One region of the Kitasatospora sp. NPDC059408 genome, then DNA from elsewhere that is predicted to be linked to it. Evidence: riboswitches for the same ligand, from Rfam matches in the RefSeq annotation. Region 1 holds a riboswitch; each other region holds the start of a gene.
What was found. A riboswitch is a leader RNA that binds a small molecule or an ion and turns the genes downstream of it on or off. The one in region 1 is predicted to bind cobalamin.
Positions count from the first base shown of each region.

Region 1 (6,867 bases):
GTGTCCAGGCCCTCGGCCGTGAAGCTGAGCTGCTGCACGCGGTCACCGTGGGCCGGGTGCCAGTCGAGGGCGGCGGCGGCCCGGCGCGCGGGCGGGTAGAGGTCCCAGGCCGCGTCGGGCAGCGCGGAGAGCCACGGCCCGCACTCCTCCACCGCGAGGTTCGCCCCGGCCGCGTCCCACGCGAGCTCCCTCCTTGCCTGCCAGCGGGCAGGAGGGGCCCATGGTCGGGCCGGTTGGCCAGCCAGAAGCGGCCGCGGCTGCGCTGGGCCGCCGGGACGAGGGGCAGCAGGTCCTACCGCAGGGCGCAGCACGGGCAGTCGTTGAGCAGCGGTACGTCGGCCGGGTCGAACTCGCCGCCCGCGTCGCGCAGTCGGCGGTGGACGACGCCCCGGGAGGCGTCCCGCAGGTCGTGGTGGAGGACCACGGCGTCGACCGCGCCGCGCGCCAACTCCTCGACGGCACTGCGGCGGTGGTCGGCGTGCAGCCCGGCGACGACCACGACGGGCAGCCTGGTCCCGTCCGCGCCGCTCACCAGCCGGCCTTGCGGACGCCGGGCAGGTGGCCCGCGTGGGCGAGGGTGCGCAGATTGATCCGGGAGAGGCCGAAGGCGCCGACGTAACCGCGCGGGCGGCCGTCGACGGCGTCGCGGTTGCGGATCCGGGTGGCGCTGGCGTCGCGCGGCTGGCGGGCGAGTTCGGCCTGGGCGGCGGCGCGCTCGGCGGGGGCGGTGCCGGGCTGGGCGATGATCCGCTTGAGCTCGGCGCGGCGCCCCGCGTAGCGGGCGACGGTCTCGCGCCGCCGTTCGTTCTTGGCGATCTTGCTCTGCTTCGCCATCAGACCTTCTCCCCCCGGGCCCGGATCCGGGCGACGGCGGCCTCGACCCCGATCGCGTCGATCGTGCGGATCCCCTTGGCGCTGAGCGTGAGCCGGACGTACCGGCCCTCGCCCGGCAGCCAGTAGCGCTTGCGCTGGATGTTGGGGTCGAAGCGCCGCGGGGTGCGGCGGTGCGAGTGCGAGATCGCGTTGCCGAAGCCCGGCCGGCGGCCGGTGAGCTGGCAGTGGGCGGACATGGGGGCTCCCAAAACGGTCCGGGAATGGGCGGGACGGAGGTCACGTTACACCAGATGAAAATGACATCCATTTCGGTGTACGGTTCCAACCCGGCCCCGAAGCGCCGCACCACCCGACCCCTCCGGAGGACCTCATGGCCCGCAGCGAACTGCGCCCCGTCATCAAGCTCCGCTCCACCGCCGGCACCGGCTACACGTACGTGACCCGCAAGAACCGCCGGAACGACCCGGACCGGATGGTGCTGCGCAAGTACGACCCGGTCGCGCGCGAGCACGTCGACTTCCGCGAAGAGCGCTGACCGAAGAGCGCCGGAACGAAGAACGTCGAACGAAGAGCGCTGATCCCCCGCCGAGGAGGCACCCCCCATGAAGCCCGGAATCCACCCCGCCTACCGGCCCGTCGTCTTCCGCGACAAGGTCGGCGGCCTCTCCTTCCTCACCCGCTCGACGGTCACCAGCGACCGCACGGTCGAGTGGGAGGACGGCAACACCTACCCCGTCATCGACGTCGAGATCTCCTCGGCGAGCCACCCCTTCTACACCGGCCAGTCCCGCGTGCTCGACACCGCGGGCCGCGTCGAGCGTTTCCGCCAGCGCTACGGCGACCGGCACAGCTGACCCGGCGCAGCCGGCCCGGAACGCGCGCGACGGCGCCTCCCCACCGTGGGGAGGCGCCGTCGCGGCAGGCGTGCGGCAGGCGTGCGGCAGGCGTGCTCAGGAGCGTTCGGCGCCCCAGCGCTTCTCGACCCCGGCCAGCTTCCAGTACGCGATCGCCGCGGCCCAGACGACGACGAACAGCCCGGCGATCGCGTAGCCGACGTTGTCGAGCGAGATGTCCGCGATCCAGCCGGTGACCGGATCGGTCAGGTCCAGCTTCTCGTGCAGCACGCCGACCAGCTCGATCGTGCCGATGATGAACGCCACCGCGATCGACAGACCGGTGATCGTCAGGTTGTAGTACACCTTGCGCACCGGGTTGGAGAACGCCCACTGGTACGCGAAGTTCATGAACGTCCCGTCCAGCGTGTCGAACAGGCTCATCCCCGCCGCGAACAGCAGCGGCAGGCAGACGATCGCGTACCAGGGCAGCCCGGCGGCCGCGCCCGAACCGGCCATCACCATCAGGGTCACCTCGGTCGCGGTGTCGAAGCCGAGGCCGAGCACCATGCCCACCGGGAACATCTGGCCGGGCCGGGTGATCGAGCGGGTCGCCCGGTTCAGCACCCGGGCCATGAAGCCGCGCGAGTTCAGGTGCTGCTCCAGCTCGGCCTCGTCGTACTGCCCGGCGCGCATCGCCCGGAACACCTTCAGGATGCCGAGCAGCGCCGCCAGGTTGAGCGCGCCGATCAGGTAGAGGAACGCGCCGGAGGCCGTCGTGCCGACCATGCCGAGCCACTGGTGGGTGGTCGACTCGTCGTCCATCAGCGTGTTCGCCAGCTGCGCGCCGCCCGCGACCAGGGCGGCCATGACGACCACCATCGACGAGTGCCCGAGGGCGAACCAGAAGCCCACCGAGACCGGCCGCTTGCCGTCGGCCATCAGCTTGCGGGTGGTGTTGTCGATCACCGCGATGTGGTCGGCGTCGAACGCGTGCCGCATGCCGAGCGTGTACGCCGTGATGCCGAGGCCCACCCCGAAGACCTGGGTGCCGACGGCGTAGTTGTGCGGCGCCACCAGGAAGACGAGGGTCCCGAACGCCACGACGTGCATGGCCAGGATCACCCCCATCAGCCCGGCGGTGCGGACGGTGTCCTCTCTCCTCCACCGGAAGGTGGGCAGCACGGCGGGCGCGGCCTCGGGGGCGGCGGTTTCGGGCAGGGTCATCTTCGGATCACGCTCCAGCACCTCGTGGAAAGACGTTCGTGAGATGCCGTGGCCGGTCTCCTGGCTGACGGGGCTCCCGTACCCGCCTTCCCAGGCGCGCGAAGCGCCCAGTGGCGTCTGGGTACGGGCGGACTCCCCCGATCACAGTGGCGAGGGCCGCTCCGGAATGGGACCCCTGAGGGTCCGTCACCGGTCTTCCCGAGCACCACGGCGGGGAACACCGTAGGGGTCCCGGGCCGACCCTTGCAAGGCTGCGCACCTACGCAGGTGTCCAGGATCACAGGTCGTGAGCTGCCAGAATGTCCGCATGCATCTCGTACCGGCCGACCGCGCGGGCCACCGCACCATCGACGGACACCGGGTCTGCGAGGCCATCGCCGCGATCGGCGACGCCGCGCACGTCCGCTCGTGGTCCGAGCGGTTCTCCCTGCTCGCCGACCCCGGGCGGCTCGCGATCCTGCTCGCCCTGCACCGCGCCGGACCGCTCGCCGTCACCGACCTCGCCGTCGCCACCGGCATGCGCGACCCGGCCGTCTCGCAGGCCCTGCGGCTGCTGCGGACGGCCGGCGTGGTCACCGGGGACAAGGACGGACGCGTCGTGCGCTACCGGCTCGTCGACGAGAGCATGCGCCCCCTCCTCGACGAGTGCGCCGCGGCCGACCACGAGGAGCCCGCCGCCGCGGCGGGCTGACCTCCCGGGCCTGAATCACCGCGGGGAGCCGACCCGATGAGTACGATCATGGCGTGCCGACCCACCCCCACGCCTGGCCCGCCGACCGCTGGAACACCCGGCCGGTCAGGGCGCGCGTGCTGGCGGTCGCCCGCACCCTCACCTCCGCCACCCGGGTCCTCGACGTCCTCACCCTCCTGAACCGCGACGGCATCGAGCGCTACGCCACCGTCAACCCCGGCTCCGCCTTCGCCGACGGCCTCGACGACTACCTGCGCGGCCTGCCCGGCATCACCCTGCTGGACTGGGAGGAGGCCGTCCGGCACCGCTTCGACCTGGCCGTCGCCTGCGCCGTCCACTCCTCGATGCACCGCCTCGACGCCCGGCTCGTCGTCCTCCCGCACGGCGCCGGCTACAACCGCCTGGTGACCGAGTCCACCGGCGACACCGTCAGCGCAGCCGGCCTCTCCCGCAACGAACTTACCCACCACGGCCGGGTCTTCGTCGACGTCCTCGGCCTCTCCCACCCGGAACAGCTCGACCGGCTGCGGGTCTCCTGCCCCGAGGCGCTGGACGTCGCCCAGGTCGTCGGCGACCCGTGCTTCGACCGCATGCTCCGCAGCCTGCGCCTGCGCGACTCCTACCGGGCCGCCCTCGGCGCCGTCGACGGCCGGCGGCTCGTCGTCGTCAACTCCACCTGGAGCGAGCACTCGTTATTCGGCCGCCGCCCCGACCTGCCCCGGCGCCTCGTCCGCCGGCTCCCCGCCGACGAGTACGCGGTCGCCGTCGTCCTCCACCCCAACATCTGGAACCGGCACGACCCCGAGGCCCTGCTCGACGACGCCCGGCGGATGGGCCTGCGCCTCGTCCCGCCCCACCAGGGCTGGCAGGCCGCCCTCGTCGCCGCCGACTGCCTGATCGGCGACCACGGCTCGGTGTCCGTCTACGGCGCCGCCCTGGAACGCCCCACCCTGCTCGTCGCCACCGGCGCCGCCGAACTCGACCCGCACTCCCCCAGCCACGCCTTCGGCCAGGCCGCCCCCGCGCTCGACCCGGACGGCGACCTCGCCGCCCAGCTCGAACAGGCCCTGCAGAAGCAGGACCCGGCCGCCCTGCGCCCGATCACCGACCGCTCCCTCGCCCGCCGCGGCCGCTCCGCCGAGGTGCTGCGCCCACTGCTCTACTCCTTCCTGGACGGACTGGACGAACCGGACGACGAACCGCTCCTGCCGCCCTACCCCAAGCCGGTCCCCCGCCCCGGCACCCCCGAAGGCCCGACGGCCTACGACGTCGAGGCCGCGAGCGAGGGCACCGAGGTCAGCCTGCGGCGCTACCCCTTCGACCCCGGCGACCACACTCCGCGCGGCTTCCACGCCCTCACCGACGAACACCCGGGCGACGCCCTGCGCTACACCGCCGAGGTCCTCGCCCGGACCGAGACGCGCGCCGAACTCCCCGCCGGACGCTGGCTCGCCGACACCGCCGCCGCGCTCCCCGGCCTCGCCGTCGCGGTGGCCGCCCTCGGCCCGGCCCGCCACCTCGTCCGGCTGCGCACCGGCCTGCTGCTGGAAGCCTGCGCCGAACGGACCTGGGGCAGCGCCGAACCCCGCCTCGACCCGCTGCTCCTCGGCTCCGCCGTGGCGCACTGGCTCACCACCGGCGGCGACCCGGCCGGCCTCCCCGAGCACGGACTCACCATCCGCACCGGCGAACACCGCACCCGGGTCGCGTTCACCACCGGGCCGTAAGAGGACGTCCTGGTGCCACGGCACTAGCGTGCCTGCAGTTCCTGCAGCCGCTCCCGGCTGCGCGCCGCGAGCGCCGCGTCCCCCTGCTCCTCCGCGAGCTCGACGAGCAGCGTGTGCGCCTGCGCCTCTTTGGCGTACTGGCTCAGCCCGGCCGCCCGCCGCGCGCACTCGGCGGCGTCCGCGACCGCGAGGTCCAGCCGCCCCAGCGCGTGCTGGGCGCGGGCGCGCACCAGCGGGAGCTTCATCAGCATGTCGGTGTCCTCGGTGTCGACGGCCCTCGCGCGGGCCTCGTCGAGGACGGCCAGCGCCTCCTCCGCCCGGCCGTCCGCGATCAGCGCCTGCGCGACGTTGTAGCTCTGCACGATCTCGCCGTGGTCGTCGCCCTGGTTCTCCTCCAGGGCCAGCGTGAACCGCTCCACCGCCCGCGCCGTCCGCCCGTCGGCCAGGCACAGCAGCCCGTCCGTCTCGTACAGCACGCCCGCGAGCCGCCGGTCGGTCACCAGCGGCACCTGCTCCGCGGCGAGCGCCAACTGCTCGGCCGCGAGCGGGAACTCCCGCCGCTCGTAGTAGGCGCGGGCGAGCTGGTTGCGCATCCGGACGACGGCGTCGGGCTGGTTGTCCCACTGCGCCGACTCGACGCCGAGCCGGTGGGTGGCGATCAGGTCCTCGTAGTGCTTGCGGCCGTGGTACAGCGGCCACAGCGACTCGCAGAGCCGCCACACCTCGCCGTGCCACCCCTGCCCGGCCGCCGCCTCCACCACCGCGCGCAGGTCGGCCCGTTCGGCCTGGAACCACTCCAGGGCCGCCGCGTACGAGCCGAAGCCCGGCAGGTCGTCGCCGCTCGGCTCCTGCACCCGCAGCCGCGACCCCATCGCCCGGTCCGCCACCGACGCCCGGCCCCTGAAGTAGGCGACGACCCGGGCCAGGAGCTCGGCCCGGCCGGGCAGTTCGCGCGCACGGGCGTGGGCGTGCGTCCGGACGACGTCGTGCGCCTGGAAGCGCTCCTCCGGGCCGTCGTCGACCACGACGTCCAGCAGGTGCGCGCCGCACAGCTCGTCCAGGGCCTCGTCCGCGTCCTCGACGCCCGTCGCCCCGGCCAGTTCGGCCGACACGAAGGGGCCGGGATGCACGCCGATCAGGTGGTAGAGCGCCCGGGCGGGCGCCGAGAGCCGCTCGTAGACCGGGTCGTAGGTCCGGCGGAGGTTCCCCTCGTCGTTGTTCAGAATGGCCAACTTGCTGTCCCAGTCCGCTAGTTCGGCCACCACCTGGCCCACCGAGAGGCGGCTCCGGCCCAGCAGCTGGCTCCCGACCGCGTTGAGGGCGAGCGGCAGCCCCGCGCACCGCTCCACCAGGGCCGCGACCTCACCGTCGGTGCCGCGCCCGGCGCTCAGCCAGCCGCGCACCAGGGCGGCGGCCGCCGTCTCGTCCAGCCGCTCCAGCCGCAGCACCTCGGCGCCGTCCATCCGCAGCGCGTCCAGGCGTTGCCGGCCCGCCGCCACCAGCAGCCCGCTCGTCGGCAGCAGAGCGCGGACCTCGGCGGCGTGCTCGACGTTGT
Region 1 is NZ_JBHYWI010000075.1:20,541-27,407, forward strand. Features, by position in the region: partial or broken gene ACFXDE_RS34640 (hypothetical protein) at 1-532, opposite strand, end outside; gene rpsN (30S ribosomal protein S14) at 529-834, opposite strand; gene rpmB (50S ribosomal protein L28) at 834-1,070, opposite strand; gene rpmG (50S ribosomal protein L33) at 1,205-1,369, shown strand; gene ACFXDE_RS34660 (type B 50S ribosomal protein L31) at 1,437-1,688, shown strand; gene ACFXDE_RS34665 (HoxN/HupN/NixA family nickel/cobalt transporter) at 1,785-2,894, opposite strand; cobalamin riboswitch at 2,927-3,119, opposite strand; gene ACFXDE_RS34670 (ArsR/SmtB family transcription factor) at 3,202-3,585, shown strand; gene ACFXDE_RS34675 (hypothetical protein) at 3,639-5,312, shown strand; gene ACFXDE_RS34680 (AAA family ATPase) at 5,336-6,867, opposite strand, start outside.

Region 2 (6,867 bases), on a different contig from region 1:
ACCCGCCACCACCCGCAGGTGGACGAACGGGGCCGTCATTCGTCCACCCACAGGTGGAGGGGTCGGGGAGGGGGTCTCGCCGACCCCTCCCCGCCCGGCGAAACAGCAGGTCAGCGCACGCGTCCGCGTGGCTTCAGGGGGATCGCGGGGAGCTCGGGGGCGGGCAGGCGGTCGCCGGGGTAGCCCTCGACGGCGCCGAAGCGGTCGGGGTCCGCGGAGCTCATCCACTCCTCGCGCGCTCGGGTAATGTCTTCGTGAGAGCGCCCGATGAAGTTCCACCACATGACGATCTCCTCCTCGAACGGCGTGCCGCCGATCAGGACCGTCCGGGCCGGCTCGTCACCGGTGTTGGCGAGGGTGATGGTGGTGGCTCCGGGGGCCAGGTAGCCGAGTTCGGCCGGGCGCACCGGCGTGCCCGCGAGCGTGACGTCGCCGCGGTCGACGAGCAGGGCGTGCTCGAAGGCGGGGTCGACGGCCAGGGTGAGGGTCGCGTGCGGGTGGATCGTGAGCTCGGCGCCGAGCAGCGGGGAGAAGGTGGGGACGGGGGAGGTGTCGCCGGCGAGGGTGCCGAGGAACACGCGGACCTCGCCGCCGTCCAGGGTGACGGGCCGCGGTGCGTGGTGGTGGAAGTCCCGTGCGGTGTGGCGGTGTTGCTCCGGGAGCGCCACCCACAGCTGGACGCCGTGCAGGACGGTGGTCGCGGGGGTCGAGACCTCGGAGTGGCTGATGCCGTGCCCGCCCGTCATCAGGTTGAGCTCGCCCGGGCGCACGTAGGCGTGGACGCCGAGGCTGTCCCGGTGCTCGATCTCGCCGCTGAACAGCCAGCTGACCGTCTGGAGGCCGGTGTGGGGGTGCGGGGCGACGTCCATCCCGCCGGTGTCGGAGACGTCGTCGGGGCCGTAGTGGTCGACGAAGCACCAGGCGCCGATGAGCGTGCGGGAGCGCTGGGGCAGGGTCCGGCGCACCGTCATCGCCCGCGGCCCGCCCAGCGGCACGTCCCGGGCGGGCAGGATCTCCACCCGGGGGCGGGTCTCCCCGGTTCCGGCGTGCGGCTCGGCAGGATTGGTGCCGGTGGTGGTCACGGTGTGCTCGCTTCCTAAGAAGTTCTACTTTCAACTATCTTCGACTATCATGCCATGGCGCAGTGCCGCCCGACAGTGAAAACGTCCAGGGAGTTCCCGTGAGCGATGTGACTACGACCGTGACCGCCGCCCCCGCACGCCGCCGGGTGTTCGTCGACAAGGAGAGCCCCGCGGCCTTCCGTGCCATGCGCGCCACGGCCGACGCGGCGGGCGAGGCCGCCGCGAGGGCCGGGCTGGACCGGCGGCTGGTGGAACTGGTCAACCTGCGCGTGTCCCAGATCAACGGCTGCGCCTACTGCCTCAACGTGCACACCGCGGCGGCCCTGCAGGTCGGCGAGACCACGCAGCGCCTGGGCACCCTCCCGGCCTGGCGCGACACCCAGCTCTTCAGCCCGCAGGAGCGTGCCGCACTCGCCCTCGCCGAGGCGACCACCACCCCGGCGGACGCGGCGCTCCAGGAGGAGGCCTACACCGCAGCGCGCGAGGCGCTGACGGACGAGCAGATCTCCGCGGTGATCTGGGTGGCCATCGCCATCAACGCCTTCAACCGGGTGTCGATCCTGAGCAAGCACCCGGTGCGCCCGGTGGCGGTGCGCTGACGGTGCGGCGGGGGCCTGGCGCGGCTCCCGCAACCCGCGCGGACCTCGGGCGATCCGTGTGCGTGGCAAACCCCAGGCCGGCCCGGCGGGTTGGCGGGTGGCCGCCAGTGGCGGCATGACGCCTGGTCAAGACCAGGTCATGGCGGTCAAAGCCTCGGTCATGGCATGGACACCCGCCTTGTCCACCGGTCCGGGCTTCGCTACCTTTCAGGCGCCGGAGCCATGACGGCTCCCGCAACTCACCCCCTGGCATGTCCTGGACATCCTCAGCTCGGAACGGCCTCCGTCACCCCGTCGGGCCGACGCCCCACGGCCGTACCGAACTTCCGGGCAGCCGTTTGCACGTGCGCGTTTCCCCTCATCCCGGGCCTGCACGCGACCCCGCCGCCTCACATCGGCGTGTCCGCACGCCCGGGGCCGACCCCCATCCGGGAGGGCTCCGTTGCACAAGCTCATCCACACCGCCCTGCGGCACGGCGGACTCCGCGCCACCACCGCGACGCTCGCCGTCGGTGCCGTGGTGGCCGCCGGCCTCGCCGTCGCGGCGCCGGCCGGCGCCACGGCCGCCACCTCCGGCGCGAACGTCAGGCACTCCTGCGCCCAGCCGGCCCAGCGTCACCAGAAGTCCTGCGACGCCCTGGTGCGCACCGACGTGGTGCAGCCGCACGCGTTCTCCCTCAGCGCGGTCTCGCCCGACGTGAACCCGTCCGGCCTCGGGCCGACCGACCTGCAGAGCGCCTACGGCCTGTCGACCAACGGCGGCGCCGGGCAGACCGTCGCCATCGTCGACGCCAACGACGACCCCAACGCCGAGTCCGACCTGGCGACCTACCGCGCGCAGTACGGGCTGCCTGCGTGCACCACCGCCAACGGCTGCTTCAAGAAGATCGACCAGAACGGCGGCACCAACTACCCGGCCGGCGACACCGGTTGGGCGGGCGAGATCTCCCTCGACGTCGACATGGTCTCCGCCGCCGCCCCGAACGCCCACATCCTGCTGGTCGAGGCGAGCTCGGCGAACATGGCCGACCTCGGTGCCGCCGTCAACCAGGCCGTCGCCCAGGGCGCGAAGTTCGTGTCCAACAGCTACGGCGGCCCCGAGGACTCCACCGACACCTCCTCGGACAGCCAGTACTTCAACCACCCCGGCGTCGCCATCACCGTGTCCTCGGGCGACTCCGGCTACGGCACCGAGTACCCGGCGGCCTCCCAGTACGTCACCGCCGTCGGCGGCACCTCGCTGACCCGCGACTCCAGCGCGCGGGGCTGGCACGAGACCGTCTGGGGCTCCAGCTCGGGCGGCAACGGCGCCGGCTCCGGCTGCTCGGCCTACGACCCCAAGCCGAGCTGGCAGAGCGACAGCGGCTGCTCCAACCGGACCGTCGCCGACGTGTCCGCGGTCGCCGACCCGGCCACCGGCGTCGCCGTCTACCAGACCTACGGCGGCAGCGGCTGGGCCGTCTACGGCGGCACCAGCGCCTCGTCGCCGATCATCGCCGCCGTCTACGCCGACGCCGGCACCCCGGGCGCGAGCGACTACCCGTCCCAGTACCCGTACCAGCACACGGGTGCGCTCAACGACGTGACCAGCGGCGCCAACGGCACCTGCTCCCCGTCCTACCTGTGCACCGCGGGCCCCGGCTACGACGGCCCGACCGGCCTCGGCACGCCGAACGGCCCGACCGCCTTCCGGGCCGGCAGCAGCACGGGCAACACCGTGACGGTCACCAACCCGGGCAGCCAGAGCACCACCACGGGCAGCGCCGCCTCCCTGCAGATCCGCGCGACGGACTCCGCCTCCGGCCAGAGCCTGACGTACAGCGCGAGCGGCCTGCCGACCGGGCTGTCCATCGACGCCTCCAGCGGCCTGATCAGCGGCACGGCGTCGACGGCGGGCACGTACAACGTGACGGTGACGGCGAAGGACGCCACCAACGCCTCCGGTTCGACGAGCTTCACCTGGGCCGTGTCCGCCCCGGGCGGCGGTTGCACCGGTGCGGGCCAGCTGCTCGGCAACCCGGGCTTCGAGACGGGTAGCGCCTCGCCCTGGACCGCGACCGCCGGCGTGATCGACAACTCCGCGAGCGAGGCCGCCCGCTCCGGCTCCTGGAAGGCGTGGCTCGACGGCTACGGCAGCAGCCACACCGACACCCTGAGCCAGACCGTCACGATCCCGGCCGGCTGCAAGGCGTCGCTCGGCTTCTGGCTGCACATCGACACCGCCGAGACCGGCACCACGGCCTACGACAAGCTCACCGTCCAGGCCAACTCCACCACCCTGGCCACCTTCTCCAACGTCAACGCGGCCAACGGCTACACCCTGCACACCTACGACCTCTCCTCCTTCGCCGGGCAGAGCGTCACCATCAAGTTCACCGGCACCGAGGACGCCTCGCTCCAGACCAGCTTCGTGATCGACGACACGGCCCTCAACGCCTCCTGACCGACCGAGCACCACAGGTACGACAGGTACGACCGATAGGACAGATAGGACCGGTGGGGCCGCGGCCGACTGCGGCCCCACCGGCACGTCCGCGGTGGCGCCGAATCCCGACGTCGTCTCCTGACGTCGTCTCAGCATCCGGACGAATGGCCGAATCCCCGACGAAGCGACCGCGGATAGGCCGTAGGCTGGCCGTGCAGCTGGTTCGCCCCGTCCGCCAGGCGGGGCGTCGCAAGAGGGAACCCGGTGACGCCATTCAACTGGCCAGTCCGGGACTGCCCCGCAGCGGTGAGTGGGAACGACCGCCGTCATACGCACTGGGCCCGGGCCGGGTCTGGGAAGCGACGGCCAGTAGGTGACCGCCCTTCAAGGGCCGGCCGTGCCCGCGAGTCCGAAGACCTGCCCGCTGCCCGCGTGCGACCGTTCGCGCGCGGCCATCCGGTGACCTCGAGGGCGGGTCGGCGACCACACCAGGCGGAGCTGCCCGCGCAGCGGTTCGCCCGGTGCGTCATCCCTTCGCGTCCTCGTCCCGTCGCCGGGTGCTTGAGAGACAGACTCGCGAAGGAGAGTCCCTTGACCACGAAGTCCGCAGCCGCGGCGACCCTCGCCACCGCGTACGGCTACCCCCGCCAGGGCCGGGGCCGGGAGCTCAAGAAGGCGATCGAGGGGTACTGGAAGGGCGCCGTCACCGCCGAGACGCTGCTCGCCACCGCCGCCGACCTGCGCCGGGGAAACTGGCAGCAGCTCGCCGACTCCGGCATCGAGGAGATCCCGACCGGGGACTTCTCGCTCTACGACCACGTGCTGGACACCACCGTCGCGGTCGGCGCCATCCCGTCCCGCCACCGCGACGCCGTCGATGCCGACCCGCTGGACGGGTACTTCGCCATGGCGCGCGGCACCCAGGACGTCGCTCCGCTGGAGATGACCAAGTGGTTCGACACCAACTACCACTACCTGGTACCCGAGTTGGGACCGGGCACGGCCTTCGCCGCCAATCCGGCCAAGGCGGTCGGCGAGCTGCGGGAGGCCCTCGCGCTCGGTCACGCCGCCCGCCCGGTGCTGGTCGGGCCGGTCACCTACCTGCTGCTGGCCAAGCCCGCCCCCGGCGTCGACGACGACTTCCGGCCGATCACCCTCCTCGACCGGCTGCTGCCCGTCTACGCGGAGCTGCTCGCCGCTCTGAAGGCCGCCGGCGCCGAGTGGGTGCAGCTGGACGAGCCCGCGCTCGTCCAGGACCGCACCCCCGCCGAGCTCAACGCCGCCACCCGCGCCTACCGCGAGCTGGGTGCGCTGGCCGACCGTCCGAAGCTGCTGGTCGCGAGCTACTTCGACCGTCTGGGCGAGGCGCTCCCGGTCCTCGCCAAGGCCCCGGTCGAGGGCCTGGCGCTGGACTTCACGGGACCTGCCGCCGCCAACCTGGACGACCTCGCCGCCGCCGGCGGGCTGCCGGGCAAGCGGCTGGTGGCCGGCGTGATCGACGGGCGCAACATCTGGATCAACGACCTGGAGCAGTCGCTCGCCACCCTGGCCACCCTGCTCGGGCTCGCCGACCGGATCGACGTCGCGCCGTCCTGCTCCCTCCTGCACGTGCCGATCGACGCCTCCGCCGAACGCGACGTCGACCCGCAGATCCTGCGCTGGCTCGCCTTCGCCAAGCAGAAGGCCGCGGAGGCGGCGCTGCTGGCCCGCGGCCTGCGCGAGGGCACCGCGGCGATCACCGCCGATCTCGCCGCCAACCGCGCCGACCTCGCCTCCCGGGCCGGCTCGCCGATCACCCGGGACCCGGCCGTCCGCGCCCGCTCCGCCGCCGTCACCCTCGACGACACCCGCCGCGCCCAGGCCTACCCGCAGCGCGCCGAGGCCCAGCGCGCCCGCCTCGGCCTGCCCCTGCTGCCGACCACCACCATCGGCTCCTTCCCGCAGACCACCGAACTGCGCCTCGCGCGCGCCGACCTGAGCGCGGGACGGATCGACGCCGCCGCCTACCGGGAGCGCATGGAGGCGGAGGTCCGCGAGGTCATCGCCTACCAGGAGAAGGCGGGCCTCGACGTCCTCGTCCACGGCGAGCCCGAGCGCAACGACATGGTCCAGTACTTCGCCGAGCAGCTCACCGGCTACCTCGCCACCCGGCACGGCTGGGTGCAGTCCTACGGCACCCGCTACGTCCGCCCGCCGGTCCTGGCCGGGGACATCTCCCGCCCGCACCCGATGACCGTCGGCTGGTTCCGCTACGCGCAAGGCCTGACGGACCGCCCGGTCAAGGGCATGCTGACCGGCCCGGTCACCATGCTCGCCTGGTCCTTCGTGCGCGACGACCAGCCGCTCGCCGAGACCGCCCGCCAGGTCGCCCTCGCCCTGCGCGACGAGGTCACCGACCTGGAGGCCGCCGGTGCGGCCGTCGTCCAGGTCGACGAGCCGGCCCTGCGCGAGACCCTCCCGCTGCGGGCCGCCGGCCGTCCGGCCTACCTGGACTGGGCGACGGAGTCCTTCCGCGTCGCCACTTCCGGGGTCCGCGCCGACACCCAGATCCACACCCACATGTGCTACGCCGAGTTCGGTGCGATCATGACGGCGATCGACGAGCTCGACGCGGACGTCATCTCCCTGGAGGCGACGCGCTCGCACATGGAGGTGGCCGGGGAACTGGCCGGGGCGGGCTACCCGCGCGAGGTCGGTCCGGGGGTGTGGGACATCCACTCCCCGCGCGTGCCGAGCACCGAGGAGGCCGTGGCGCTGCTGC
Region 2 is NZ_JBHYWI010000003.1:215,723-222,589, forward strand. Features, by position in the region: gene ACFXDE_RS04615 (pirin family protein) at 111-1,082, opposite strand; gene ACFXDE_RS04620 (carboxymuconolactone decarboxylase family protein) at 1,268-1,681, shown strand; gene ACFXDE_RS04625 (putative Ig domain-containing protein) at 2,124-4,124, shown strand; cobalamin riboswitch at 4,309-4,546, shown strand; gene metE (5-methyltetrahydropteroyltriglutamate--homocysteine S-methyltransferase) at 4,698-6,867, shown strand, end outside.
Region 2: another riboswitch for cobalamin. It lies ahead of metE (5-methyltetrahydropteroyltriglutamate--homocysteine S-methyltransferase); the one in region 1 lies ahead of ACFXDE_RS34665 (HoxN/HupN/NixA family nickel/cobalt transporter).

Region 3 (6,867 bases), on a different contig from region 1:
GTGTGTACCCGTACAGCGCCGTACGGCCTTGCTGCCCCGGTGCGCCGCTTCCCGCGGCGCGCTCCGCCCGACCTCTCCCTCAGGAGGAGATCCCCCTCATGACCGCCCGTACCCAGCGCACCCGTCTCCTCGCGGCCGGCGCCGTCGCCGCGTCCCTGACCCTCGGCCTCACCGCCTGCGGCAGCAGCGGTTCCTCCAGCGGCTCCTCGGCCGGCGCGAACGCGAGCGCCACGGTCCCGGCCGTGTCCGCCGACCCGTCGCTGGCCGCCCTCGTCCCGGCCGACGTCAAGTCCGCGGGCAAGATCGTCGTCGCCACGGACGCGTCCTACGCGCCCAACGAGTTCAAGGACGACAAGGGCAACATCGTCGGCATGGACGTCGACCTGGCCACCGCGATCGCCAAGAAGCTGGGCCTGAGCGCCGACGTGCAGAACGCCACGTTCGACTCGATCATCCCGGGCATCACGGGCAAGAAGTACACCCTCAGCATGAGCTCCTTCACCGACACGAAGGAGCGCGAGGCCACGGTCGACATGGTCACGTACTTCAACGCCGGTACGGGCGCCGCGGTCAAGAAGGGCAACCCGGACAAGGTCGACCCCAAGGACCTGTGCGGCAAGAAGGTCGCCGTCCAGACCGGCACCACCCAGGCCGACTCGATCAAGGACACGATCAACCCCGCCTGCGTCAAGGCCGGCAAGCCGACCGTCCCCAACGACGGCGACAAGTTCGACCTGCAGACGGACGTCACCCAGGCGCTGGTCTCCGGCCGCGACCAGGTCATGCTGGCCGACTCCCCGGTCGTCGACTACGCGATCAAGCAGACCAACGGGCAGCTGGAGAAGGTCGGCGACGTCACCGACACCGCCCCGTACGGCGTCGTGCTCGCCAAGGGCTCGGACCTGACCAAGGCGGTCCAGGGCGCCGTCCAGTCCCTGATGGCGGACGGCACGTACAAGAGCATCCTGGAGAAGTGGGGCGTCCAGGCGGGCGCGATCGACAAGCCCGTCGTCAACGGTGCCACCAGCTGAACCGCTCCTCTGAACACAACCCCTGAGGCCACACAGTGAACCCTTCCGACCAGGGGTCGGTGCCCCCGGGACGGCCTGAGACCATCAAGGCCGTCCCGGTCCGCCACCCCGGACGCTGGGTGGGAGCAGCCGTCGTCGCCGTCCTCGCGGCGATGCTGATCCACGCCCTCATCACCAACAGCCAGTTCCAGTGGGACGTCGTCGGGAAGTACCTCTTCGACTCCTCGATCACGCACGGCCTCGGCGTCACGCTCGAACTGACCTTCCTGTCGATGGCGATCGGCATCGCCGGCGGCATCACGCTGGCGATCATGCGCCTGTCGCCGAACCCGGTGCTCTCCAGCACGGCGTGGTTCTACATCTGGGTCTTCCGCGGCACCCCGGTGCTGGTCCAGCTGCTGTTCTGGAACTTCCTGGGCTCGCTCTGGGCCAACATCTCCATCGGCATCCCGTTCGGCCCGGCCTTCTGGTCCGAGCCGACCAACCAGGCGATCCCGCTGTTCGTCGCGGCGCTGCTGGGCCTCGGCCTCAACGAGGCCGCGTACATGGCCGAGATCGTCCGCGGCGGCATCCAGTCCGTGCCGCTCGGCCAGACCGAGGCCGCGCACGCGCTGGGCATGAGCCAGTTCAAGACCATGCGGCGGATCATCCTGCCGCAGGCGATGCGCGTGATCATCCCGCCGACCGGCAACGAGACCATCTCGATGCTGAAGACCACCTCGCTGGTCTCGGCGATCTCGCTGGAGGAGCTGCTCCGGGCCGGCCAGAACATCTACTCGCGCACCTTCCAGACCATTCCGCTGCTGCTCGTCGTCAGCATCTGGTACCTGCTGATGACCTCGATCCTCACCGTGGGCCAGTACTACGTCGAGCGGCACTACGCCCGCGGCGCCAACCGTGCGCTCCCGCCGACCCCGCTGCAGCGGCTGCGGCGGCTGTTCGCCGGCAAGCCCGTCCCGCGGGCCGAGAACGACGTGGTCCCGGGCATCGAGGGAGGCGGTCACGTATGACCGATCTGACCAAGCCCACCGACTCCCGGCCCGTGCCGATGGTCGAGGCGCAGGGCGTGCGCAAGTCCTACGGCCTCGTGGAGGTGCTCAAGGGCATCGACCTGGAGGTCCGCAAGGGCGAGGTGTTCGTCCTCGTCGGCCCCTCCGGGTCCGGCAAGTCGACCTTCCTGCGGTGCATCAACCACCTGGAGAAGATCAACGGCGGCTTCCTCTCGGTCGACGGCGAACTGGTCGGCTACCGGATGAAGGGCGACCGGCTCCACGAGCTGAAGGAGAGCGAGGTCGCGCAGAAGCGCCGGGACATCGGCATGGTGTTCCAGCACTTCAACCTGTTCCCGCACATGACCGCGCTCGAGAACGTCATGGAGGCGCCGGTCCAGGTCAAGGGCGAGTCCAAGGCCGAGGCGCGCGAGCGCGGCATGGCCCTGCTGGAGCGGGTCGGCCTGTCCGACAAGGCGAAGAGCTACCCGTCGCAGCTGTCCGGCGGCCAGCAGCAGCGCGTCGCGATCGCCCGCGCGCTGGCCATGAAGCCCAAGCTGATGCTCTTCGACGAGCCCACCTCGGCGCTCGACCCGGAGCTCGTCGGCGAGGTGCTGGACGTCATGCGCGGCCTCGCCGAGGAGGGGATGACGATGATCGTCGTCACCCACGAGATGGGCTTCGCCCGCGAGGTCGGCGACGCGCTGGTGTTCATGGACGGCGGCGTGGTCGTCGAGTCCGGCAACCCCCGCGACGTCCTCACCAACCCGCAGCACGAGCGCACCCGGTCCTTCCTCTCGAAGGTCCTCTGAGCGTGCGCTGAGCGAGCAACCCTTGGCGCCCGGCAGGCCGATCCTGCCGGGCGCCGCCGTTTTCCCGATCCGGGTAATAGGCTGGACGCAATCAGCCCGTTACCGAACCACTGGAAGGACCGCCGTGGAGCTCGCCTCCTACGCCGATCTCGCCGTTCGGCTGGTGAACACCGAGGAACCCGAGCGCGGCACCGACACGCTGACCTCGGTGGACGCCGTGCGCGCCCTGTTCTCCGAGTCCTCTCGCGCCGCCGCCCTGGCCGACGAGTCCGACCTGCCCCGCCTGCGGGCGGTGCGGACCAGGCTGCGCGGGGTCTTCGAGGCCGCCGCCGAGGGCGACGAGGTACGTGGCGTCGACCTGCTGAACAGCCTGCTCATGGAGTACCCCGTCAGCCCGCTGGTCTCCGGCCACGACTACCTCGACGACGCCGGCCGGCCGCGCTGGCACCTGCACCTCGCCGACAACTCGCCCACCGCCACCGCGCACTTCAGCGCCGTCGCGTGCATGGGCCTGGCCGTCCACCTCACCGAGCTCGGCGCCGACCGGCTCGGGATCTGCCAGGCCGCGCCGTGCCGCAACGCCTACCTCGACACCTCCACCAACCGCTCCCGGCGCTACTGCTCGGACCGCTGCGCCACGCGCGCCAACGTCGCGGCCTACCGGGCCCGCAAGCGCCAGGAGGCCCAGGACGCGGCGCTCGGACCGCAGCAGCTGCAGGCCTAGGCGCGCATCCGCCAGTGCCGTGGCACTAGAGCTCGGCGTCCACCCAGACGCCGAGGCGGCGGGCCAGCCCCGGGACCCGGACCAGCCCGGGGGTCAGCAGCAGTCGCTCCAGCCGGCGACCGGGCGCCAGCCAGGCCGGGCGCGGGCGCAGCCGCAGCAGCACCCGGCCGAGCACGAGTTCGTCCGGAACGGCGCCGTAGCTGCGGCTGTCGCTGTCGACCGGCCGGTTGTCGGAGAGCAGCCACCAGCCCTTCGCCCGGCGCTCGGCCGCCCGCTTGACCACCAGCAGGTCCTGCTGGAACGGGTGCCGGAAGAGCACGACCGCGCCCGGGCGGATCCGCGCGCCGTACCGGACCAGCAGCTGGTCGCCCTCGCGCAGGGTCGGGACCATCGACGGTCCCGCCACGTCGACCAGCCCGAACGGCACCGTGCCCGCCCGTGCGCCGTCCCCCGGTTGCGTCATCCGCGCCACCACTCCTCCTCCCGGCCGCCGCGTCCCAGTGTGCCGTACGGACCGTCACCTGTCCGATGTCCGGATTACCCCGGTTCCGGATCGGCCTTTTGCCCTAGGCCCACCGCCCGATCGCGAAACCGGGAGGCCGGAAGGGTAGTCTCGGGCGCGGGAAGACGATCTAAGGAAGGACTCCCATGTTCTCTCGTCTGTTTGCACCGCGCGCCACCGCCCACGCCCACTGCGACCTGCCCTGCGGTGTGTACGACCCGGCGCAGGCCCGGATCGAGGCCGAGTCGGTCAAGGCCACCCAGGAGAAGTACCAGGCCAACGAGGACCCGCACTTCCGCGCCCGCGCCATCATCATCAAGGAGCAGCGCGCCGAGGCCGTCAAGCACCACATCTCGGTGCTGTGGAGCGACTACTTCAAGGCCCCGCACTTCGAGAAGTACCCGCAGCTGCACCAGCTGATCAACGACACCCTGAAGGCCGCCTCGGCCACCAAGGCGTCCACGGACCCGGCCACCGGCCAGGCCCTGCTGGACCTGATCGCCGAGGTCGACAAGATCTTCTGGGAGACCAAGCAGGCCTGAGCCTGACGCGTCGCCACGTCGAGAGCCCCCGCCCGGACCACCGGGCGGGGGCTTTCGCGCGTCCGGGCCGTGCGTTCACGTCCGTTCATCTCCGTACACATACCTGTAAGGACCGCATTGCCGTATTGGCTGTTATGCTGCCAAGGCGTCCGAGGGAGAAGTCCGGTGTGAATCCGGCGCTGACCCGCAACGGTGAGCACGCCCCCGGGGCCGTGCCAGCCCGATCGCCCCCGGCCGCTGAACTCCCGACAACTCGCCGAGGACTGCGAGGGGATGGCGCCCGGGCCCGCACCCGGCCGGCGTCGGCCCCGGCACACCCACGGCCCGAGGCAAGGCGCCCGAACAGATCGTGAGAAGGCCACCGGACTCCCGCCGCATACCCGCCGTGCCCCTCGCCGCCGGCCTGGCCGCCGCCCTGCTGCTCTCCCTCGTGTGCGGCGTGGCCCTCGGCTCCGCAGGACTCGGCTGGACGCGCGTCCTGCGGCTGCTCGGCGCCGGACTGACGGGCGGTCGGCTGGAGGCCGAGGAGGCCGCCGCGTACGCGATCGTCTGGGAGATCCGGCTGCCGCGCACCGTCCTGGCCGCCGTGGTCGGCGCCGGGCTCGCCGCCACCGGGGTCGCCGTGCAGGCCCTCGTGCGCAACGCCCTCGCCGACCCGTTCGTCCTCGGCGTCTCCTCCGGCGCCGCCGTCGGCGCCAACGCCGTCCTGCTGCTCGGCGCCTTCGCCTCGCTCGGCGTGTGGGCGATCTCCGCTTCCGCGTTCGGCTCCGCGCTGATCGCCATGGTGCTGGTGTACCTGGCCGCGCGCACCGCCTTCGGACTCACCCCACTGCGCCTCGTGCTCACCGGCACCGCCCTCTCGTACGGCTTCTCCGCGCTGACGGCGCTCATGGTCTTCGCCGCCGCCCGCGGCGAGGCCGCCCGCGACGCCATGATGTGGCTGCTCGGCAGCCTCGGCGGCGCGACCTGGGGCTCGGTGCCGATCGCCGCCGCCACCGTGCTGGCCGGACTCGCCCACCTCGCTTGCGCCGCGGGGCGGCTGGACGCGCTGGCCATGGGCGACGAGACCGCCGCCTCGCTCGGCGTCGACCCCGACCGGCTGCGCCGCGAGCTGTTCGTGGTGACCGCCGCCGTCACCGGCACGGTCGTCGCCGTCAGCGGGGCGATCGGCTTCGTCGGGCTGATGGTCCCGCACCTCGCGCGGATGCTGGTCGGCGCCGGGCACCGCCGGGTGCTGCTGGTCGCGCCGCTCGCCGGGGCGCTGCTGCTGGTCTGGGTGGACATCGTCTCGCGCACCCTGCTCGCCCCGGCCGAACTGCCCGTCGGGGTGGTCACCGCGGTGCTCGGGGTGCCCTGTTTCCTGCTGCTGATGCGCCGTCGCGGCCACGCTCTCGGAGGCCGCTGATGGACCTCGCCCTCGACTCCGTCTCGGTGGAGCTGGCCGGCACCCGGCTCGTCCACGACATCGCCCTGAAGGCCTCCGCCGGACAGGTGGTGGGGCTCGTCGGGCCCAACGGCAGCGGGAAGTCGACGCTGCTGCGCTGCGTCTACCGGGCCCTGCGGCCCGCCGCCGGGGCCGTCCTGGTGGGCGGCGACGACCTGCACGCGCTCGCCCCGCGCGAGGCCGCCCGGCGGGTGGCCGCGCTGCCGCAGGAGCACTCCGCCGAGTTCGACTTCACGGTGGCCGAGGTGGTCGCCATGGGCCGGCTGCCGCACCGGCCGGGCTTCGGCGGACCCTCGGACGGCGACCTCGGGCGCTGCGCGGAGGCGCTGCGCCGGGTCGGCGCCGGGCACCTCGCCGAGCGCGGCTTCCTGGGCCTGTCGGGCGGCGAGAAGCAGCGCGTGCTGATCGCCCGCGCGCTCGTCCAGGAGCCGCGCCTGCTGGTGCTGGACGAGCCCACCAACCACCTCGACATCGGGCACCGGCTGGAGGTCCTGGCGCTCGTCCGCGCGGCCGGGCCGACGGTGCTCACCGCGCTGCACGACCTCAACCTGGCGGCCGGGCACTGCGACCTGCTGTACGTCCTGCGGGCCGGGCGGATCGTCGCCTCCGGGCCGCCCGCCGAGGTGCTCGAACCCGGCGTGCTGGCCGAGGTGTTCGGCGTCCGGGCCACCCCCGTGCGGCACCCGGGGACCGGGGCCGTCCACCTGCTCTTCGACCGGCTCTGACCGGCCGTCACCCCTTTCATCGACCCCGAGGAACCCCCTTGCGCACCAAGGCCGTTGCCGCCACCGTCCTGCTCGCCCTGGGACTCACCGCCTGCGGC
Region 3 is NZ_JBHYWI010000032.1:19,004-25,870, forward strand. Features, by position in the region: gene ACFXDE_RS21915 (ABC transporter substrate-binding protein) at 99-1,031, shown strand; gene ACFXDE_RS21920 (amino acid ABC transporter permease) at 1,151-2,041, shown strand; gene ACFXDE_RS21925 (amino acid ABC transporter ATP-binding protein) at 2,080-2,832, shown strand; gene ACFXDE_RS21930 (CGNR zinc finger domain-containing protein) at 2,957-3,556, shown strand; gene sodX (nickel-type superoxide dismutase maturation protease) at 3,582-4,019, opposite strand; gene sodN (superoxide dismutase, Ni) at 4,205-4,600, shown strand; cobalamin riboswitch at 4,713-4,851, shown strand; gene ACFXDE_RS21945 (FecCD family ABC transporter permease) at 4,947-6,005, shown strand; gene ACFXDE_RS21950 (ABC transporter ATP-binding protein) at 6,005-6,769, shown strand; gene ACFXDE_RS21955 (ABC transporter substrate-binding protein) at 6,808-6,867, shown strand, end outside.
Region 3: another riboswitch for cobalamin. It lies ahead of ACFXDE_RS21945 (FecCD family ABC transporter permease); the one in region 1 lies ahead of ACFXDE_RS34665 (HoxN/HupN/NixA family nickel/cobalt transporter).

Region 4 (6,867 bases), on a different contig from region 1:
CGTCACCGTCGGTCCCGGGGGAGTCCTCCGGGGAGTCCTCGGGCTGCGCGTGCTCCTCCAGCGTCCGGTCCAGCTGCTCCTCGTCCAGTCCGGGCGCGTCGAACGGGTTGCGGCGGCGCCGGTGCGGCAGCGCGAGCTGGGCGGCCTTGCGGACGTCCTCCTCCAGCACCTCCGCGCGCCCGTCCCACGCGGCCAGCGCGACGGCCGTCCGCGCCATGACGATGTCGGCGCGCAGCCCGTCCACCTCGAACGCGGCGCACACGGCGGTGATCTGCCGGAGCGCCACGTCGGTGAGCTCGACCTTGGGCAGCAACTCCCGTGCGGCGGTGATCCGTTCGGCGAGCGCCCGCTCCTCGCCGGCGAACCGCGCCGCGAAGCCGGCCGGGTCCGCGTCGTAGGCGAGCCGCCGCCGGACGACCTCGGCGCGCTCGGCCGGGTCGCGCGTCGCGGCGATCTCCACGGTCAGGCCGAAGCGGTCGAGCAGCTGCGGCCGCAGCTCGCCCTCCTCCGGGTTCATCGTGCCGACCAGCAGGAACCGGGCCGCGTGCCGCACCGAGACGCCCTCGCGCTCGACGTAGGAGCGGCCCATCGCGGCGGCGTCCAGCAGCAGGTCGACGACGTGGTCCTGGAGCAGGTTCACCTCGTCGATGTAGAGCACCCCGCGGTGCGCCTTGGCGAGCAGTCCGGGCTCGTACGCCTTGACGCCCTCGGCGAGCGCGCGCTCCAGGTCGAGCGAGCCGACGATCCGGTCCTCGGCCACGCCGACCGGCAACTCGACCAGCTGGGAAGGCCGTTCGCTGCTCCCCGAGGAGGCGTGCGGTCCGTCCGGGCACTGCGGGTCGGGCGCGGCCGGGTCGCAGGAGAAGCGGCAGTCGTCGACGGTGGCGATGGACGGCAGCAGGCCGGCCAGCGCGCGGACCATCGTCGACTTGGCGGTGCCCTTCTCGCCGCGCACCAGCACGCCGCCCACGGCAGGGGAGACCGCGTTCAGCAGCAGTCCGAGCCGCAGGTCGGTCATCCCGACGACCGCGGTGAACGGGTAGCGGACGTCACTCATGCGTTGCCAGCCTCCTCAGGCGCACCGGGCGGCAGGAACGGCAGCGTTCCGGCCGCCGGCACCCCGCCCTCGATCAGCTTCCACAGCGCGTCGGTGTCCGCGTGCTCCTCGATCAGGTCCCCCAGACGGTCCAGCCGGGCCTCGCGCGCCTCGGCGAACGAGGTGTCCGGCGCCGGGACGAACGCGCGGCCCGCCAACGCGGCCACCTCGCGCAGGAACTCCCGGCGGAACCCGTCGTTCTCCAGCGCGCCGTGCCAGGTCGTGCCCCACACCGAGCCCACCCGGCACCCGTCCAGGAAGGGCTCCCCGCCGTCCACGGCGACCACCCCGTGGTGGATCTCGTAGCCCTCGACGCGGTGCCCGTAGGCCTCGCCGACCGGCCGGGCGAGCACCTTCTCCACGCCGAACCGCACGCGCGTCGGCAGCAGGCCGAGCGCGTCGACGGCACCGGCCTTGGACTCGACGTCGTCGACGATCGAGCCCGCCAGCATCTGGTAGCCGCCGCACACCCCGAGGACCGGCAGCCCGGCCGCCGCCCGCGCCCGCAGCGCCGGCTCCAGCCCGCGCTCGCGCAGCCAGGCGAGGTCGGCCACGGTGGCCCGGGTGCCGGGCAGCACGACGAGGTCGGCGTCGGCGAGCTCCTCCGGCCGGGTCGCCCAGCGGACGAGCACGCCGGGCTCCTGCGCCAGCGCGTCCAGGTCGGTGAAGTTCGACAGCCGGGGGAAGCGCACCACGGCCACCCGCAGCACGTCCGCCCCGAGCGGCCCGCGCCCGTCGACCCGGTCCACTACCGTCGACAGGTCCAGCGAGTCCTCGGCGTCCAGCCACAGCCCCGGCAGCATCGGCAGGGTGCCGAGCACCGGACGGCCGGTCAGGCCGTGCAGCATCTCCAGACCGGGCGCCAGCAGCCGGGCGTCCCCGCGGAACTTGTTGACGAACCAGCCGGCCACGTGCCGCTGGTCCTCCTCGGACAGCAGCGCCAGCGTCCCGTACATCGCCGCGAACACGCCGCCCCGGTCGATGTCGCCGACCACCACGACGGGCAGCCGGGCGGCCGTCGCCAGGCCCATGTTGGCGATGTCCCGGTCGCGCAGGTTGATCTCGGCGGGCGAGCCCGCGCCCTCGCACACCACCACGTCGTAGCGGCGGCGCAGGTCCGCCAGGCACTCCAGGGCGCGCTCCAGCAGGACGGGCTTGCGCTCGCGGTAGTCCAGCGCGCCCACCTCGGCGACCGGCCTGCCGAGCAGCACCACCTGGCTGCGGCCGTCCGCGCCGGGCTTGAGCAACACCGGGTTCATCGCCGCCTCCGGCTCCACCCGGGCGGCCTGGGCCTGCATCGCCTGGGCCCGGCCGATCTCGGCGCCGTCGGCCGTCACGAACGAGTTCAGCGACATGTTCTGCGCCTTGAACGGCGCCACCCGGACGCCCCGGCGGGCCAGCCACCGGCAGATGCCCGCCGTGACGACGCTCTTGCCCGCGTCCGAGGTCGTCCCCGCGACCAGCAGCGCGTTGGTCATGCCCTTCCCCTCCTCAGCAGCGATCGCAGCAGGACGTGCCCCGCGACCGTCGTACCCAGCGCCAGCGCGCCCACCCGCCGCGACAGCGCGCAGGCCCGCTCGATGTCGTCCACCGTCACCGGCCGCAGCTCCGCGCCCAGCACCGGCCGGTGCTCGACGCGCTCGCCGTACCGCAGCGTGCCGCCCAGCCGCACGCCCACGGCGCCCGCGAACGCCGACTCGGCCTGCCCCGCGTTCGGGCTCGGATGCGCCGAACCGTCCCGCCGCCACACCCGCCAGGCCGTCCGCGGCTGCGGCGCGGCGGCCACCGTCAGCAGCGCCGTCAGCCGGGCGCCAGGCCAGCCCGCCACGTCGTCCAGCCGGGCCGAGGCCCAGCCGAACCGGGCGTGGCGCGGCGAGCGGTGACCCACCATCGCGTCCAGCGTGTTGACGGCGCGGAAGGCCAGCAGACCGGGCGTGCCGGCGAGGGCGCCCCAGGCCAGCGCGTTCACGACGGCGTCCGCGGTGTTCTCGGCCACCGACTCCACGACGGCGCGGGCGATCTGCTGCCCGTCCAGCGCGCTCGGGTCGCGCCCGCACAGGTGCGGCAGCCGCTCCCGGGCGGCGGGCAGGTCGCCCGCGGCCAGCGCCCGGCCGATCGTGCGCGCCTCCCAGGTCAGCGAGGTGCCGCCGAGCACCGTCCAGGTCGCGGCGGCGGCCAGCGCGGCCCGCCCCAGCGGCCGGCGGCCGGCCGTCCGCTCCAGCGCCACCGCGCCCGCCGCGACGGCGCCCACGCAGAGCGCCGTGTACACGGCCCCGGTGGCCCGGTCGTCGCGCCACATCCGGCGCTCCAGACGGGTCGCCGCACCGCCGAAGACGGCCACCGGGTGGCCGCGGCGCGGATCGGCGTAGCGGGCGTCCGCCAGGTAGCCCGCGACGGCGCCGACCGCGAAGGCGGCGGCGCGGGTCAGCGGGCGCACGACGGAGGGGGACAGGGGAGGGCTCGGCGGGTCGGGGCAGCCTGCATCGCGTGCGAGTCCTCACTCAGGGTCCGCGCCCTGGATCGACGTACCGGGGGCGAGAGTCTCCTGGCTTCCGGGTCGAACGCACCCCCGGAGCCTTCCGGCAGTACGTCAGCGAAGACTGACGGTCCGCCGTGGCGTCGTTCCGGCCGTGCTCCCCGGTGACAGTGGCGGGACCGCGCCGGACTCGCACCGGCTTCCTCTGCATGCCTCCGTTTGGCCCTGGGATCCCATCACGCGGCCGAACCGGGAGTCAACCGAGGTCACGGAGGGGTTGGTCACACGAGGGAGGCCCGGCGCGCGCCCCCGAACGCCCCCGTCACTACCTCCGAGTACTGCCGCCGCAGGGGCATGACATCCTGTGTGATCCTCCAGCGGTCCGCGCGCGCCCTCCCCGGCGCTTCGTGCGTTCGGCGGCTGGGGGCCCGTTCGTACCGGCCCTAGCGTTCGTTCACATGCGACGAAGACAGCCTCCGCCCGCCCTGCCCCCGGTGCCGTTCTCGCCCGCCGCGGCCCGCGCCCACCGCGCCGGGCTCGGCCTGACCCCCGAACAGGTCGCCGGCGGCATGGCCGCGCACGGCGTCCGGCTGCTGCCCACGCACGTCATCGCCTGGGAGAGCGGCGAGCTGCGCCCCACCGAGGAGGAGTTCATCGCCCTCGCCCGCGCCCTGTGGTGCCCGCCCGCGCAGCTCATGGGCACCCGCCCGGCCCGCCTGCGCGACCACCGCGTGGCCCGCGAACTGAGCCAGGACACCGCCGCCCGTCGCATCGGCGTCGCCCTGCGCGTCTACCAGGAGGCCGAACTCACCGGGACGTGGGACGGCGACGAGGAGCGGACGCACGCGCTCGCCCAGGTGCTCGGACTGCGGCTCACCGAACTCGTCGAGGTGACCGGCCGCGGCGCCGAGCTCGACCAGCGGCTGCGCAGGTGCGTGGACGGCCGCTGGCAGCCCCACCTGCGGGCGGTCGCGCGGCTCGTGCCGGTCCACGAGGACGACCTCGCGACCGTCCTGACGGCCCTGCACCAGGAGCACCAGGTGTCCTCCCCGCACTGGGGCGCCGCGACGCCCACCCTGCCCCCGCGCGACCGGCCCCTGGCCCCGCGCTTCTGGGAACTCCTCGGCCGCCTCCACACGGAGATCCCGGTCTGACCCGTCCCGGCCGCCCCGTCCCCGGCTCCCACCCCCACCCCCACCCCGTCCCCGGCTCCGGTTCGGCCTCCCGCCTCCCCGCCCTCCGCAGGAGCCGCCACCCCCACCCCGTCCCCCGTCCAGCCCATCCCACTGGCCCCCGCCCCCACCCGCCAGTGAACTTGTCCCCAGCAGACTCACAGAGCGGGGAGCGATATGCGTTGGGGAACCGCAGCCGCCGTGGCGGCAGCCGCCGTCGGCACCGGGGTCGCCGTGCTGGTCGTCGGCCGGCGGGCGTCCGAGCGGCTCGTGCGGCCGGAGACCGTCGTGCTGGAGTCCGGCCCCGTCCTGGTGCAGAGCCTCGCCGCCGGCCGGATCACCTTCAACCGGACGCCCGCGGCCCTCCACCCCGGCCGCTGGGCGCTGGAGTGGGACGGCGACGGCCACGCCGTCGTCGACGACATCCTGCACAGCGACGAACAGGGCGTCACCCGCCGCCTGGTCCGCGCCGACCGGGGCACCCTGACGCCCGGCACCGAGGTCCGCTTCACCCCGCGCGTGCACCTCGGCGACCCGACGACCTCCCTCGGCCTCCCGTTCACCGAGACCGCCGTCGCCGGCGAGCTGGGCGCGATGCCCGCCTGGCGCCTCGACGGCAAGCGCGGCACCTGGGTGGTCCTCGTGCACGGTCCCGGCGCCGACCGCGCCCAGACGCTCCCCGTGCTGCCCGTCCTCCAGCGCCTGGCGCTGCCCGCCCTCGCCGTCACCTACCGCGGCGACCAGGGCGCCCCCGCCTCGCCGGACGGGCTCGGCCACTTCGGCGAGAGCGAGTGGCGCGACGTGGAGTCGGCCGTGCGGCTCGCCCTCGACAGCGGCGCCGGCCGGGTGATCCTCTACGGCTGGTCGGTGGGCGCCACGATGTGCCTGCACGCCGCGGCCCGTTCGGCCTGGGCGGGGGCGATCGCCGGGATCGTCCTGGACTCGCCGGTGCTCGACCTGCCCGCCACCGCCCGCCGCGACGCGGTCCGGGCCGGCTACTCCAGGCCGGTCGCCGAGCTCGGCGCGCTGGCCGCGGAGGGCCGCACCGGGGTCGACCTGGCCGACTTCGCGCGCCTCGCCGAGGGCGCCGACCTGCGCGTGCCGACCCTCGTCCTGCACAGCCCGGACGACCCGATCGCGCCGTTCCGCGCCGCCCGGCACCTCGCCACGGCCCGTCCCGACGTCGTCAGCCTCCGGGCCTTCCCGGGTGCGGACCACACCGCCCTCTGGAACTCCGACCCCGCGCACTACTCGGAACTCCTCCGGCGCTGGCTCACCCCCCTCCTCTGATCCGGACCGGCTGCCGTTAATCCGGGGCATTCCGGCCGGTCATTCCCCGGTCCGGTCCCCGCCTCCTCCGTTCTTGCAATTCCCCCCACCCGTCATCGCGCGCCACCCGGGAACCGGAAGCCGATTCCGCCGGAACGGGAAGTCGGCGCGGTCGATTTCCGCCACCGGTCCCGCGCTCGCCGACCTGGCCGATCCGCATCCACCCGGAGCACTCCCGGCGGGCGTGCCCGGTGCGCGCATTCCCGCCTCCATCCGTCGGCGACACCGCGAGAGTCGGCCATTCGCCCCTCGCCGCAGCCCTTTCCGTATCCGTTCGAACACCCCCCGTGACCACCGCAAACGGGCCTGGCATGAGCCCGCCACACGATTCCGGCCAGGCGGTTTGCCGCTGTTGCCCGATCTTGCGGAGGTGCTGCCACAACCCGCCCGCCCGTACAACCAACCGGATGTGACAGAAGGCCGGTACAAGGGGAAGACTGCTCGACGTGACGTCTCGGAACCCGCGCGACCGTGATGCCCCGCTCCCACCGACGATCGGTACCGGTGCGACGGTGACCCGCCTCCCCGGTACGGCCCACCGGCCCGTCGGGGCCAGGCCGGGCGGGGGCGGCGTACCCCGCCGACGAGGCCCCGCACCCGCCCCCGGCCGCGGCCGGGTCCCCGTGCCGGACGGCTTCCCCGCCCCCGCCGAGCTGGCTCCGCTGGCCCGCCGGATGCTGGTGGACGCCGTCCGGATCGCCCGCTGGGCGGGGGAGCTCGGCGAGGTCGACAAGCGGGGCGAACTGCTCCCCGAGGACGCCCGCGCGGCGGGCCGCGCGCTGGCCATGACGGTC
Region 4 is NZ_JBHYWI010000030.1:68,941-75,807, forward strand. Features, by position in the region: gene ACFXDE_RS21355 (putative cobaltochelatase) at 1-1,057, opposite strand, end outside; gene ACFXDE_RS21360 (cobyric acid synthase) at 1,054-2,574, opposite strand; gene ACFXDE_RS21365 (cobalamin biosynthesis protein) at 2,571-3,533, opposite strand; cobalamin riboswitch at 3,635-3,779, opposite strand; gene ACFXDE_RS21370 (helix-turn-helix domain-containing protein) at 4,031-4,726, shown strand; gene ACFXDE_RS21375 (alpha/beta hydrolase family protein) at 4,946-6,034, shown strand; gene ACFXDE_RS21380 (hypothetical protein) at 6,697-6,867, shown strand, end outside.
Region 4: another riboswitch for cobalamin. It lies ahead of ACFXDE_RS21365 (cobalamin biosynthesis protein); the one in region 1 lies ahead of ACFXDE_RS34665 (HoxN/HupN/NixA family nickel/cobalt transporter).